Regions from separate parts of the Desulfovibrio faecalis genome, predicted to be linked through region 1. Evidence: riboswitches for the same ligand, from Rfam matches in the RefSeq annotation. Region 1 holds a riboswitch; the other holds the start of a gene.

Region 1 (7,122 bases):
TTATGCGCTGTCTGCGGGCGGAGCAGTCGCCCCAGTTGGCCGAAATCCGCAGCGAGGCGGCGCAAAACAGGCTGATGGAATCCGCCCTGTGGAAGAATGCCCGCTCCGTGGCTCTCTATGTGGGTGTGCGGGGCGAGCTTGGCACGCAAGCCCTGCTGCGCGCGGCATGGCAGGCCCATATGCTCGTGTGGCTGCCGCGTGTGCGGCGCAGCGAACCTGGATTTATGGATTTTGTGGCGTGCAGCGGCCCGGATCAGTTGCGGCCCGGCCCCCTGGGGCTGCTTGAACCGCACGATTCCCTGCCCGGTTTCGGGCCGGAAGCTGCGGGCGGCAGTGGCGCAGGGGCACACCCCCTTGCCCCCGACCTTGCGCTCCTGCCCGGCGTGGCCTTTGATCTCGCTGGCGGGCGGCTTGGCTATGGGGGCGGCTATTACGACCGCTTTCTGGAAAAAGGATTCACCTGCCCCCGCGTGGGTCTGTGTTTTGAATTTCAGCTTGTGGAATCCCTGCCCCTGGCCCCCTGGGACCAGCGGGTCAACTATATATGTACTGAAGAGCGTATGCTGTGGCTGTAAGCTATATCCCCTTTGTTTTCCCCGGTGTTCCGCAGGTGCGTTGCGCCTTTCAGACCCGCGCCGGAGGCGTGAGCCTTGGCGAATTTGGCGGCGGCAACATTGCTTTTACCGTGCAGGATAACCCCGAACACGTCATTGCCAACCGCCGCAGCATGCTGGAAGGCCTGCGCCCGCAAGGCATGACCGCCTGGGCCGAACTGATGCAGGTGCACGGCGACGGTTTTGTTTTTGAGCCGGAGGCCGTGGCCTGCGAAACGCCCGTCACGGCGGAAGGCGACGGCATGGCCACAGCGCGTCCCGGCCTTGGCCTGCTCATTAAGACGGCAGACTGCCAGCCCATCCTCATTGCCCACAAAAGCGGCGCGTACATCGCCGCCATGCATGCGGGCTGGCGCGGCAACCGCTGCGATTTCCCCATCACGGGCGTGGCCCGCTTTTGCGAACGTTACGGCCTTGAACCGCGCGATCTGCTGGCCGTGCGGGGGCCCAGCCTCGGGCCGGGCAAGGCGGAATTTGTCAATTTTGACAAGGAGTGGGGCGCTCCCTACCTGCCCTGGTTTGACGCCAGCAGCAAAACCATGGATTTGTGGGGCCTCACGCGGCACCAGCTGGAGCGGGCGGGGCTTTTGCCGCGCAACATCTACGGGCTGGACATCTGCACCGCCAGCAACAACGATCAGTTTTTCTCCTATCGCTGCGCCAGACGCTCGGGCCGTCAGGCCAGCCTTGTGTGGATAGCAGCCTGAGCCATTGACAGGCCGCAAAGCCGCGCCTAGAGTGTTGGCGGCATTGGTAGCCGGGCAGACCGGCTTGAAAAGGGAATCCCGTGAAAAACGGGAGCGGACCCGCCGCCGTAAGGTTCTTAACCTTGCTCCATCTTGCGCCACTGGAAACGGGAAGGCCGGAGCAGGGGAACCAAGCCGGAAGACCTGCCATGCCCCAAGGTGCGCAGTCATGGAATGACGGCACCACGGTGTGGCATTGGCCGCCCCACGGCAACGGGTTTTTGCCGGCAGGACAGAGGAAATACGGGCCTCTTCCACCACGAGTGGAAGAGGCTTTTTTTATGCCCGCGCGACGCAGGCCGCCACTGGGCAAGGGTCTGACCCCTGAGGTCAGCCAACGCTTTGGCCCGCGTTTGCCCCCGCAGGCTACGGCCAGAGGGCTGGCATGACCAGAACGACCGAGTCTTCTCCTTCCTCCTATCCGCAATCCCGCAGGCTGTGGCCGGTTTTTACCGGTCTTGTGGTCGTGTGGCTTGTTTCGCTGCCGCTGGCCTGCTTGCCTGGGCCTGTGCCCTTGAGCGCGCAGAGCGTGTTTCGCGCTTTGGCGGCATTGGCAGGCTTTGCGCCCGCACCCGATGATCCGGCCCTGACCGGAGTTGTGGTGAGCATCCGGCTTGCCCGGGTGTGTCTGGCCGCCCTGTGCGGCGGCGCTCTGGCTATGGCCGGGGCGGCATTGCAGGGCGTGTTGCGCAATCCGCTGGCGGATCCTTTTACTTTGGGCATTTCCGCCGGAGCAGCCTGTGGGGCCAGTATGGCTATCGCCCTTGGCGGGCCGCTGGTGGTCATGCTGGGGAATATTCCGTGGCTGGGCAATGTGCCGGGGCTGGCTGGCTTCAGTCATGCCGGGCTGGTGGCCCCTGCGGCTCTGATCGGCGCGCTGGCGGCCCTTGGCTGCGCACTGTGGCTGGGGCGCGGCGACGGCGCGTTCAGCCGGGAGAGCGTTATTCTTGCGGGCATTGCCGTGGCCGCTTTTTTGGGGGCGCTGGTGGCCCTTGTGAAGGCCCTTAACGAGGAATCCGTAACCAGTATTGTGTTCTGGATCATGGGGTCCTTTCAGGGCCGGGGCTGGAGCAGTCTGCCCCTCTTGCTGGCAACTCTTGTGCCTGGATTGCTGGCAACGGCCTTTGGCTGGCGCGCCCTGGACGTGCTTGCCCTTGGCGATGAACAGGCCGCTCAGACTGGCCTTGATGTGGGCCGCGCCCGCCTGTGGCTGCTGGCCGGGGCAAGCTGCATGACCGCTGGCTGCGTGGCCGTGGCCGGGGTGATCGGATTTGTGGGGCTGGTTGTGCCCCATGTGTTGCGCCTGCTGCTGGGCTGGGGGCACGGCCCCTTGCTGACTGCGGCCTTTTTGGGCGGCGGGGTGCTCTTGGTCTGGGCGGATGTGCTGGCCCGCTGCGTGCTTTCCGGCGGTCAGGAACTGCCCGTGGGCGTGGTCACTGCCTTGCTTGGCGGGCCGTTTTTTGCCCTGCTGGTGCGGAGGCGCTGATGCTGCGGCCTGACCAAGATATTCGCCATGAGGGGCGCACGGCGCCGCCTGTGCTGCGTATTGCCGGGCTGCGCGCCGGATACGGCGGGCAGAGCGTGCTGCACAAGGCGGGCTTTACCCTGCACGCCGGGGAGTGCGCCGCCCTGCTTGGCCCCAATGGCAGCGGCAAAACAACGCTGCTGCGCGCCCTTTCTGGGGTGCTGACGCCGCAGGCTGGCGCCATTGAAATTCAGGGGCGTCCGCTGGCGGCGTTGAAGCCGCGCGAGCGCGCCCGCATGGTGGCGGTGGTGCCGCAGCGAGGGCAGTTGCCGCAGGGCCTTACCGCACGGCAGATGGTGCTGCTCGGGCGTTTTGCCCACCTTTCGTGGCTTGGGGCCTATGGGCGGGAAGATTATGCCGCAGCAGACCGGGCGCTTGAAGAAACCGGAGCCGCGCCGCTGGCGCAGCGCAGGCTCACAGAACTTTCGGGCGGCGAGCTGCAAAGGGTTTTGCTGGCCCGTGCCCTTGCGCAGGAGAGTCCGCTCCTGCTGCTGGACGAACTGGCCGCAGGGCTGGACTGGGCGCGAATGGTTGATCTGTTCGACCTGCTTGAACGCCGCCGCGCCGCTGGAGCCTGTGTGCTCATGGCAGTGCACGATTGCAATCTGGCGGCCCTGTATGCCACGCGCCTCATGGGGCTGCGGGACGGAAACCTGGTTTTTGACGGGCCGGTAGCAAAGGTTTTTACAGAGGAGAATCTTGGTGCGCTCTACAACATACCCATCTGCGTATTGCCCCACCCCCAGTGGGGACTGCCTCAGGCCTTGCTTGCCAGTGCAAAAGGTCCATGGAGCGGGAAAAAATCTGCTGCCCCGGCAGTCTCTTCTGCTGAGTCTGACCTATTGTCTGGCCCTATGCATGGCGCTCAGTCCGATTCTGCTTCCGGCAGAGGCGCAGGCGGCCAATTCTGAAAACAGTGAACGCAGTGATTCCGCCCCCATTGTCATCACGGACGACACGGGCGCAACCGTAACCTTTGCCCAACCCGTCAAAAGGGTGATCGCCCTGTACGGAGCGTTTAACGAGATTTTTCTGGCCCTTGGCGCTGGCGACCTGTTGGTGGCGCGCACCGCTGCCGACGGCAACCTGCCGGAGCTTGCGGCCCTGCCAGCCATTGGTACGCACATGCGCCCCAATGCCGAGCTTGTGCTGGCGCAGCAGCCGGATGTGGTTTTGCAGCTTGAAGGCCGCAGCGAAGCACAGACCCAGACCGAAAATCTGCGTTCCTTGGGGCTGAACGTACTGACATTTGAAGTAAATTCTTTTGAGCGGCTGTTTGAGGTTACGGAAATCCTGGGGCGGCTTGCCGGGCGCGAGGATAGGGCCCAAACCATCGTAAACGGCTGGAAGAGGCGTGTGCAGGCATTGCGCAGCCGCAATGCTGGCAAGCCCGTGGCGCGCGTCTTTTACGAGGTGCGTTATCCCAATCTGCTGGCTGCCGGACGCGGCGGCATCAGCAGCGAGATACTGGCCCTTGCCGGGGGCGAAAACGTGGTGAGCGACAGCAAAAAGCTGGTGCGCTACAGCGAGGAAGCCCTGATCGCGGCAGACCCGGATGCGTACATTATTCAGAAAGGCCCCATGAATCCTGAGCCAACGCCTCTAGCGGAGCGCGATCATTACAGGAATTTGCGCGCCCTGCGCGTTGGGCGCGTGCTCGTGGTGGACGAAGATCGTTTTGCCCGCCCCGGCCCCCGCGCCCTGGATGCGGCGGAAGAGCTGGACAGCTGGCTGCACCGCTGATCCCACTGATCCCATAAATATTTCAGAGCATTGTAAAGAGAGCAGTTAATGAACGGAATTCTCTATGGCGTAGGCGTCGGCCCCGGCGCGCCCGATCTTTTGACCCTGCGGGCAGTCAGGGTGCTGGGCGAGGTGGATGTTATCCTTGCGGCAGCCTCGCCCCGCAATGATTTTTCAGCGGCGCTGGACACGGCGCGCCCGCATCTGCGGGCCGATGTGCGCGTGTTGCGGCTGGAATTTCCCATGACGCGCGACCGCGCCGTCTTGCGCGAGGCGTGGCGCGTAGCAGCCCAGACAACCAGAGATGTGCTGGAAAGCGGGCAGAGCGCCGCCTTTCTGACCATTGGCGATCCGCTGGTGTACAGCACGTTTGGCTATCTCATGCGCACCCTTGGCGAATGCGCGCCGCATCTGGCGGTGGAGGTCATTCCCGGCATCACTTCCTTTCAGGCGGCAGCTGCCCGCACCCGCACCGTTTTGTGCGAAAACGGCGAGACCTTGCGCATCATACCGGGCATCAACAGTCGGGAGAGTCTGGAAGACTCATTGCAACAGAGTGATACGGCTGTGATTCTCAAGGCCTATCGAAATTTGCCCGCCATTGCGGAAGCCTTGGGCGCAACCAACAGGCTGGAGTCGTGCGTGCTGGCGAGCCATGTGGAGCAGCCAGCGGAGAAGGTCTGTCAGGGACTTGGCGGGGCTTGTGCAGCGGGTGAAACTCCGCCCTATATGTCGTTGATTCTGAGCCGTAAGCCGCAGGCGTAGCCCTGTGGCAGTGTAGGGGGGGAGAGGGTAAGAAAAGGCGGGAAGAATTGGTGCGTGGGTGAGCCTGTCAGGCTGATTTACGCAAACCCGACTTTTTTGGCCTGACTGCGTTAAAGTCCTGTTTTTGATGCTCACGTACTTGAGTACGCTGCGCTCAAAAACAGGACTTTTCCTTGTCAGTCCAGAAAAATGCGTATTTTGCAAATTCGCCCAACACCAACCATCGCCTCCGCCTTGCTCCGGCGAGTTTAAGGAAGGCAACTCCTCGACCAGCTCCTGATCGGGGGCCGGGATGAAAGGCAGAAAAGGCAATAAATGCAGAAAGGCAGGGGGAAAAGACAAAAAGAGGGTAAAGAGTTCTGGCGGGGTGAGCCTGTCAGGCTGGTTTACGCAAACCTGACTTTTTTGGCCTGACTGCGTTAAAGTCCTGTTTTTGATGCTCACGTACTTGAGTACGTTGCGCTCAAAAACAGGACTTTTCCTTGTCAGTCCAGAAAAATGCGTATTTTGCAAATTCGCCCAACACCAACCATCGCCTCCGCTTTGCTCCGGCGAGTTTAAGGAAGGCGACTCCACGACCAGCTTTTGATGGAGGGCAGCTCTTTCTGACTCGCAATTCATTCTGCTAGTTATGATCGAATGGAACTTGCCATTTACGCGCATAACGTTCCTATATCGCATAGTTTTTTTTGTTGTGGTTAGCCTGGGCTTGGAGGTGACTGAAAACCCAGAATCCGTGGGGAAAGAGTACGAAGCCATTTCCTAAACGAGCGACTAGATCAGTGGAATTTGGCTGAAGCGGATACTGGTCGAAGCGAAGGCGTCCTCTGGCATTAACGCGGCGCGGAGGGAGATCACCTGAGCGAGCGCAGCGAGTGAGGGAAGCTCCCGCAGCTATTGCCGCGTTGCCCTCGCTGTTTTGCGGAAGCTGAAAACCTTTCTTAGGGGGTGCTTCGGGGGGGATGCAAGGGGGGCCGAGAAGGGGGCGTAGCCCCATAACCGGCCCCGCCTTGCTGCGCGCCGCACAGGCGTCCCAACCCCGCCGGACGGCGGAATCCCGTGCCCAGAGGGCAGAAAAGATAAACTTAGTGCCTCTCGGGCGAGGCTGGGCCGCACAGGCGTCCCAAACTCCGCCGGACGGCAGAATCTAACGCTTGACCGGCATAAACAGATCAAAGGGCATACTCGGATTCCAGTCCGCAGGGTACAATTCAAAGCAGGGGGCCTGCTCGTTCAGTTTCCATTCCTGCTGCCCGCCAAGCCATGTCTGGTACATGAACATGTATCCCGCACCGATGCTCTCCAGATTCGGCACAGTGCAGCGGGCGTATGCACCGGCGGGTATTGTGACAGCTTCCATGCCCGCAGGGGCTGCACCTGCGGGGGCTTCGGCGGCAGCCCAATAATCAAAATCCTCGGCATTGAGCATGATGGAAATGCCGTATCCCGGCCCTTCCTCCACCTCCTGCATCTTTGGGCAGAAGGAGTGCCACAGGGCAGAGCAGTCCTCTTTAGCTTTTGTCATGCTGGTACGCACCTTGATGCCAATGAGCTGCTTGGCCGGAAATTCCACAACTTTTATTTCAAATTCGTTCATAACCTCTCCTTGTGAATGAAAATTGGTGTGTGCAGGCATATCATGATGCAGGCCGAGAAAATTTACTCGACTTTTTTTGCGCTTCTGCCCACCGTGCCACTTGGCGGCCAGAACCGAGATGGGAGAATACAT
Region 2 (7,122 bases), 3.0 Mb from region 1:
TCGGTGATGTTCTTGATGACGCCTTCAAGGACGGTGCCTTCGGGGTACTTTTCAGCAACCAGTTCCCAGGGATTGGGACGAACCTGCTTCATGCCGAGGCTGATGCGCTTCTTGTCGCCGTCCACGCCCAGAATGACCACTTCGACTTCGTCGCCAGTGTGAACCATCTGGGAAGGATGACGCAGCTTGCGGGTCCAGGACATTTCGGAAATGTGCACCAGGCCTTCAACGCCGGGTTCCAGTTCCACAAATGCGCCGTAGTCAACCAGGTTGGTGACCTTGCCGCTGCACTTGGCCCCTTCGGGGAAGCGGGCGGAGATGTCCTGCCACGGATCGGGCACGAGCTGCTTGAGGCCGAGGGAAACTTTGTTGTTGTCGCGATCAAAGGAAAGCACCTTCAGGGTCAGTTCCTGACCGATGGTGATCATTTCCTTGGGATGGCGAATGCGCTTCCAGCTCATGTCGGTGATGTGCAGCAGGCCGTCAAGGCCGCCGAGGTCAACAAACACACCGTATTCGGTGATGTTCTTGGCCTTACCGGTAACGATCTGGTTTTCTTCAAGGGTGCGCAGCAGATCCTGGCGTTTGGAATCGCGCTCCTCTTCAAGCAGCACGCGGCGAGAAACGATAACGTTGCTGCGGCGGCGGTTGATCTTGAGCACACGGAATTCGAATTCCTGGTTGACCAGGGCATCCATATCCGGCACGGGGCGCAGATCCACGTGTGAACCGGGCAAAAACGCTTCCACACCGCCGATGTCCACGGTGTAGCCACCCTTGATGCGGCGGACAATGTGGCCCTTGATGACCCGGTTGTTTTCCTGCACGTCTTCGAGCTGGTCGAACACCTGCATGCGCTTGGCTTTCTCGAAAGAAAGAGTGATGGTGCCGTCGTTTTCGTTCTTGCGAACAACGTAAACGTCAACACGATCACCCACTTTGACGGAAATGTTGCCGGCGGGGTCGCGGAATTCTGCCGCAGGAATCTGCCCTTCGGACTTGAAGTTCACGTCAACAAGCACATTGTCATCATCCACGCGGACGATTTCGCCCTTCGTGATAGAGCCTTCCTCAAGATCGCCGAAATCGGGATTGAGGTAGTTTTCAAGGGCGCTTTCGAAATTGATTTCGTTGTCGTGCCCGGTTTCCAAACCTGCCATATGTCCAGCCTCCAAACATAATTTCCCCATAACAGGGAGGTGCCTTATTATCAGGATTTCATCAAAAGAACAAGAAAAAATACGCGCCAAATCGGCTTTAGCCGCCGAAAAACCGGGATTCTGCGCCGCTTTGGACGGCCCAGGCGCGGCAGCCCGCGCGGGGCATACCCTGCAAGGGCCTGTCTGGCGGGGCTTGCAGGGTATGCCCACTTGACTTTTATTGCCGCATGAATTGTTTTGAAAAGGTCGGCGGGGAATTCCGTTAAAATCGGAAACAGTCGCGCTGCGGTAAGAGGGAACGAAGCTTCATCGTTCCGCCATTTGGCGGGGCGCTACAGCCAGTCGCGCGAGCGGCGAAGGCGAAGTCTAGGCAAGGGGCGCAAGGCCCCATGCCCTCAAGTCCGAATATCCTCCGGCATTTTATCCAACTTCAACCCGTCAACGCGCCATTGAGGAGGTTGCCATGCTGCGTACTACGCCGCATTCCATTCTGCATTTTTTCACCCGTACCCTTTTGCCCATTCTGTTGCTGTGCGCCGTCATGGGCGCGCCTGTGCTTGCCCCTGCCGCTGAATCCGGCGCAGAAAGCCCCAAGGCCGGCGTACTGCTGGTGGCCTTTGGCACCAGCGTTCCTGAGGCTCTGGCTTCCATGAAGGCCGTGGATGCGGAGTTCAAGGCCGCTTTTCCCGGTCAGCCTGTGGTGTGGGCCTATACCTCGCAGATTATCCGCAAAAAAATAGCCGCCGAGGGGCATCCCGTGGGCGGCATCAGCGATGGGCTCGCCCAGCTTGCCAAGGACGGCGTCAAGGTCGTGCGCGTACAGTCGCTGCACGTCATGGCGGGCGAGGAGTTCAGCGCGCTTGAGCGGGCGGTGCTTATCGACCTGCAAAAAAATCCGGGCCGCTTTGACTCCGTGTTTCTGGGCCGCCCCATGCTGGAATCAAAAAAAGATGCGCAGGAACTTATTCAGGCCATCAGGGAAGACGTTAAATCCCTGCGCGGCAAGGATGCCGCCTTGGTGCTCATGGGCCATGGCCAGAGCCATGGCCGTGCGGATCTGACGTTTGAAGGCACGCGCGCCGTGTTCCACGATGCGGACAAGCGCGTGTTTATGGCGACCGTTGAGGGCGCGCGCAGCGTGGACGACCTGCTGGTGGAACTCAAGGCCGCCAAGGTCAAGAAAGTGGTTATCGAGCCGCTCATGCTGGTGGCTGGCGACCATGCGCACAACGACATGGCCGGGGATGAAGACGATTCCTGGGCCTCGAAGCTCAAGGCCGCAGGTTTCAAGGTGGAGACCAATCTCAAGGGCTTGGGCCAGATTGCCGGCGCGCGCGCCATCCTGGTGCGCCATGCCCGTGAAGCTGCCGATGATCTGACCAAGGAACCCAGGAAGCAGTAGCGGGCGCTTGCCTGCGCCGCATTTTTGTTGCGGGAGCCGCATAAGCCGGGACAGCGCGTCTGGTTTGTGCGGCTTCTGTTTTTGGGTGCGGGGAATTGGGGAATGCGGGCGATGCCGCGTTTCGCAGAGGTTTTTCAGGTGTGTTGTCGGGTTCTGTGCGCTTGCGGGTGTTGCGACTAAGCCTGTCGGGTCACCAGCCAGGCCAGCATGCCGCCCTGCGCCGCAATGGCTGCCGCAAAGGCGAGCCAGCAGCCCCAGAGGGGCAAGGCCTTGGGCGCAATGCCCGCAGCCAGCGCCAGCATGCCCTGAAACGCCCGTTTGAGGGGCCACAAAAGCGCCAGCCCCGCCCACACCGAGGCGCTCAGGGTAAAAGCCTGCAATTCTTTGACTTCCCACAGCCCCACCAGCGAAGCGTACAGATCCACCTTGCCAGCATTATAGGCATTGCCGATGAGTTCCAGCCTGTCCAGAGCCGGGCCGTCAGCGCAGCTTGCGCCAAGAATGAAAAAAATGCCCACAAGGCCGAGAAACAGCAGCAAAAAAAGGCCAAGGGTACGCATTTGCCAGCGGGAATGCGCCACTCCCGCAAAATCGCCTACGCGGCGCGCAAAAAAATGTAGGGGAATAGCCAGAAGCGGCACAGGAATGATAAGCAAGCCCAAACCTGGCCGCACCAGTGCAAACGACCCCCCTGCAAGCATAAGATAGCCTGCAAGCGAGATGAAGGATGCGGGTGTGGCGGCAAGGGGCATACGCGCTCCAGTGTCGGCGGTTCTGGCGCGTAGAACAGGGGCGCGCTCGCGTAAAATCCTATGCCAAAAAGGGGCAAAGGTCTATCCGGCAAGGGGAATTGCGAGAATTTGCCGGGGTGGAGCGCACATGCGGCAATGCAGGAGTCCACGCCGCGCAAGGGACTAGATTTCAGGCTCAACATTCTGAGCTGGCACTGGGAGCCAACACACCGAGGCGGCGACTTTTGCCTGATGTTTTGGCCTAGCGTTCGGGCGTGGTGAGAAAGGCGGGCATGCTGGCCGCAGCCGCACGGCAGGATGCGTCATCAGGGGCAAAGCAGCACAGGATGGCGCACCAGGACCCGCCATCACGCTGTTGCGCCACGCAACGGTCTAGCTGTCTGTCGGGGCAACTGGCGGCTGGGGCAAGGTCGGGCAGGGCAGCGCGGCAGGCAGCTTCAAGCCGCAGACATTCGGCTTGCGCCTGATTCGGCCCTGTTGTCTGATTTTTTGCTGTGTTGGCGTGTCGGGCGCACCATGCGGGGCTGTCCACATCGGCGATTTCGCGCGCGGAGGCAGCGAGTGGCAACAGGCAAAAGGCCAGCAGGCATACGGCGACAAAGCTCATAATAAAGGCGCAGGGCAAAAACCCCGCGCCAGTGCAATCAATATTTTTCGGCACGGCCTAGCGCTTGTCCACCACGCGCTTGGATTTGCTGAAGGTACGCGGCAGGCTGGCGTAGTCCGCCACGCTCACGGAAACACGGGCCATGATGGCCTTGTGCAGACGGGTTTCAAGCTCATGGGCCAGGGCGGCATCGTTGCCTGCGGTCTGCCCCTGCCCGCGTTCCACGGTGAGGGCCAGATGATCAAGGGAGCGATCATCGCGGGTGAGTTCCACCTGATATTCACCGCCAAGCTCCGCAAACTGACCGATGACTTCCATGAGCTGACCGGGGTAGATGTTCACGCCACGGTAAATGATCATGTCGTCCGAGCGTCCGAGGATGCGGTCATGTCGCGGCATGGCAAGGCCGCAGGAGCATTGGCCCGGCAGCAGGCGCGAAAGGTCGTGGGTGCGGTAGCGCAGCAAGGGCACGGCCTCCTTGCACAGGCTGGTAACGACCATTTCGCCCACTTCGCCCTCGGCAACGGGCTGCATGGTGGCGGGGTCGAGCACTTCGATGATGAAGAGGTCGGCCCAGTAGTGCAGGCCTTCGTGGGCATCGCAGTCGATGGCGGTGCCGGGGCCGTACATTTCGGTCATGCCGCCGATATCGTAACAGCCCTCAAGGCCGAGCTTGCTTTCAATGGCGAGGCGCATTTTTTCGCTGCGGGTTTCTGAACCGCAGACCATGCGCTTGAGCTTGATCTTGCCGCGCAGGTCGGCCCGTTCCACTTCTTCCGCCAGCAGCAGGGCCATGGATGCCGTGGCTGTAAAGCCGGTGGCGCCCAGGTCCTGCAAAAGCTGCAGGTGCATTTCAAGGTTGCCCGGCCCCACAGGCACGGTGAGCATGCCAAGCCTTTCGCTGCCCGCCTGAAAGCCAGCGCCAGCCGTCCACAGGCCATAGCCCACGGCAAGCTGCATGCGGTCTTCGGGGGTAAAGCCCGCCAGCTCAAAGCAGCGGGCAATCTGGAGGCTGAACGTATCAATATCGCGCTGGGTGTAGGCCAGAATTTTGCGTTTGCCCGTGGTGCCGCTGGAGGCATGTATGCGCGCCACATCACGCGGCGGCACGCAGAGAAGCGGCAGGGGATAGCCCTCGCGCAGGTCTTCCACATCGCAGGTGGGCAGGCGGCGCAGGTCGTCAAGACTTGTGATGTCGTCCGGCTTCAGGCCGCAGGCTTCCAGCTTTGCCCTGTACTGGGGCGAATTCCAGGCCTGACGCACGGTGTAACGCAGACCTTCAAGCTGTTTCTGGCGGATATCCTCATCGGTGAGCTGGGGAATAAAGCGATACGACATGAAGCTCTCCTGATTCCATTGGGGTCATGGGCTTGAAAAAGAAATAAACCACACACTGCGGTTTTTTTGCGCCGCAGGCAAGCCCAAGGGGCCCTGTTCCCTACAGTTTGGCCCCAAGGGCGAACACTTCGCGCACCGAAAGCATGCGCTGCGCCGGTTCGGCCTCCTTTTGCTGCTCCAGCGCCAGCATGAGCAGCACGCGGGCCTTGGCGGGCGAAAGCATGCCGCCGGGCACAAAGCCCTCGTACTCATCAAGGGGCGTGACCGGGCCGGAACCGGTGCGGCTGCACCGGATAACAGGTATGCCCCCTGCAATGGCCTGCCGCAGCTCGTGGCGCACGGCATCGGGCATGGAACCGTTGCCCATGCCAGCCAGCACTATGCCCGCGCTGCGTTCCACGGAATAGCGCACAAGATCAACAGGCATGCCCGCGCAACCGTAGACCACATCCACACGTGGCAGATTTTTGCGGCCCGCAAGCTCGGCAAAGGTTCCTGCCAGAGCGGGATTTTCCTCCCCGCCGTAGTAAAACTGAGGTTCGCCGTTGATAACCCGGCCCAGACAGCCTGATTCCAGCGCACGGAAGGCCTCCACATCAAGCGTGGCGACCTTCACCGCCGTGCGGGCCGAGAGCACCCGGCTGTTCATGACCAGCAGCGCGCCGCGCGCCTGCGCCTGCGGGCAGGCCGCCACAGCCACGGCATCGCGTATATTGATGGGGCCGTCTGCGCTCAGCGAGGTGGCGGGGCGCATGGAGCCGGTCAGCACAACGGGCTTGGGGCTGGCAAGGGTAAGGTGCAGATAGAAGGCCGATTCTTCCAGCGTGTCTGTACCGTGGGTCAGCACCACGCCGCAGATTTCTGGGTCGCCCAGCGCCTTGGCGCACTGCTCGCCCAGCATGGCCCAATGCTCGGGGGTGATGTTCTCGCTGGGCAGGTTGCCGCACTGCACGCTGGTGATGCGGGCCACGCCCTCAATGCCGGGCAGGGTTTCGAGCATGCTGTCAACGGTGAGCACCCCCGCCTGATAACTGATCTGCTCAAGCGGCGTGGGGGCAACGCCCGCAATGGTGCCGCCCGTGGCAATAAGGGCCACCTTGGGCAGGGAGGTTGCGCTGGAACTGGCCGATGCTGAAGAATGATTGCTCATGGTGGCTCCTGCGGCGCGCTTTGCCTAGGGACGGCAGGTTGCAGCCGCGTTGTCGTGAACAGTGCTCGCCGCAGTCCAGAGCATATCCGTCTGCGGCTCGTTGGTATGCGGGCAGATGCTGCGCCCTGTGGGGATAAACCCCCTGCTGGCGTAAAATGCCAGGGCGCGGCTATTTTTATCGTATACGGTGCAGCGGAGGCTGGCGTTCTTCTGGTCTGGGAGTTCAGCCAGCACCTGTTCCTGCACCAGTTCCAGCAGTTGCCGCCCAAGGCCCTTGCCCCACCAGCGGGGCAGCACGAACAATCCCGCCAGATACGTGCAGTTGCCGTCCGGCAGGGTTGCGGCAAATGCGGCGTGCTCTCCATCGGCTGTCAGCAATAAGACCTGCGATGAAGGCAGATAGCTTTCCGCCATAGCCGCCCGCTGCCCGCGCCAGAACGCGGCAGGCACAAAGTCATGCCCTGCCAGAGAGGCCGCCAGCCAGATGTCGGCACAGATCGAGTAATCCTTGGTAGATGCGGCCCTGACTGTTGTTACAGCCGGGCGAGGTGCGGCATGCCCTGCGTGGGCGGGAAAAGTTGTCGTTTTCATGGCCTCCCTCTGCTTAAGCGAGCAAGTGCAGCGCGTCAACAGCCGGGAACGCAGTGCAGTCCTCGCGCTTGTGAAGCCGTGCGCGTTGCTTGGATTTGGAACAACATTGGTGTAGCGTGCCG

The links. A riboswitch is a leader RNA that binds a small molecule or an ion and turns the genes downstream of it on or off. The one in region 1 is predicted to bind cobalamin.
Region 2: it holds a riboswitch for cobalamin, as region 1 does, so the genes downstream of both, ACUZ79_RS02195 (sirohydrochlorin cobaltochelatase) here and ACUZ79_RS15565 (FecCD family ABC transporter permease) in region 1, are expected to answer to the same signal.

What each region holds. Positions count from the first base shown of each region.
Region 1 covers NZ_JBRBQR010000001.1:3,546,674-3,553,795, forward strand. The annotation lists gene ACUZ79_RS15555 (5-formyltetrahydrofolate cyclo-ligase) at 1-575, shown strand, start outside; gene ACUZ79_RS15560 (polyphenol oxidase family protein) at 566-1,321, shown strand; cobalamin riboswitch at 1,348-1,526, shown strand; gene ACUZ79_RS15565 (FecCD family ABC transporter permease) at 1,746-2,846, shown strand; gene ACUZ79_RS15570 (ABC transporter ATP-binding protein) at 2,846-3,796, shown strand; gene ACUZ79_RS15575 (ABC transporter substrate-binding protein) at 3,744-4,628, shown strand; gene cobI (precorrin-2 C(20)-methyltransferase) at 4,677-5,393, shown strand; gene ACUZ79_RS15585 (GyrI-like domain-containing protein) at 6,541-6,990, opposite strand; gene ACUZ79_RS15590 (AraC family transcriptional regulator) at 7,121-7,122, shown strand, end outside.
Region 2 covers NZ_JBRBQR010000001.1:502,750-509,871, reverse strand. The annotation lists gene ACUZ79_RS02200 (30S ribosomal protein S1) at 1-1,160, opposite strand, end outside; cobalamin riboswitch at 1,368-1,591, shown strand; gene ACUZ79_RS02195 (sirohydrochlorin cobaltochelatase) at 1,624-2,562, shown strand; gene ACUZ79_RS02190 (hypothetical protein) at 2,739-3,314, opposite strand; gene ACUZ79_RS02185 (hypothetical protein) at 3,556-3,975, opposite strand; gene ACUZ79_RS02180 (phenylacetate--CoA ligase family protein) at 3,979-5,259, opposite strand; gene ACUZ79_RS02175 (asparaginase) at 5,360-6,409, opposite strand; gene ACUZ79_RS02170 (GNAT family N-acetyltransferase) at 6,434-7,000, opposite strand.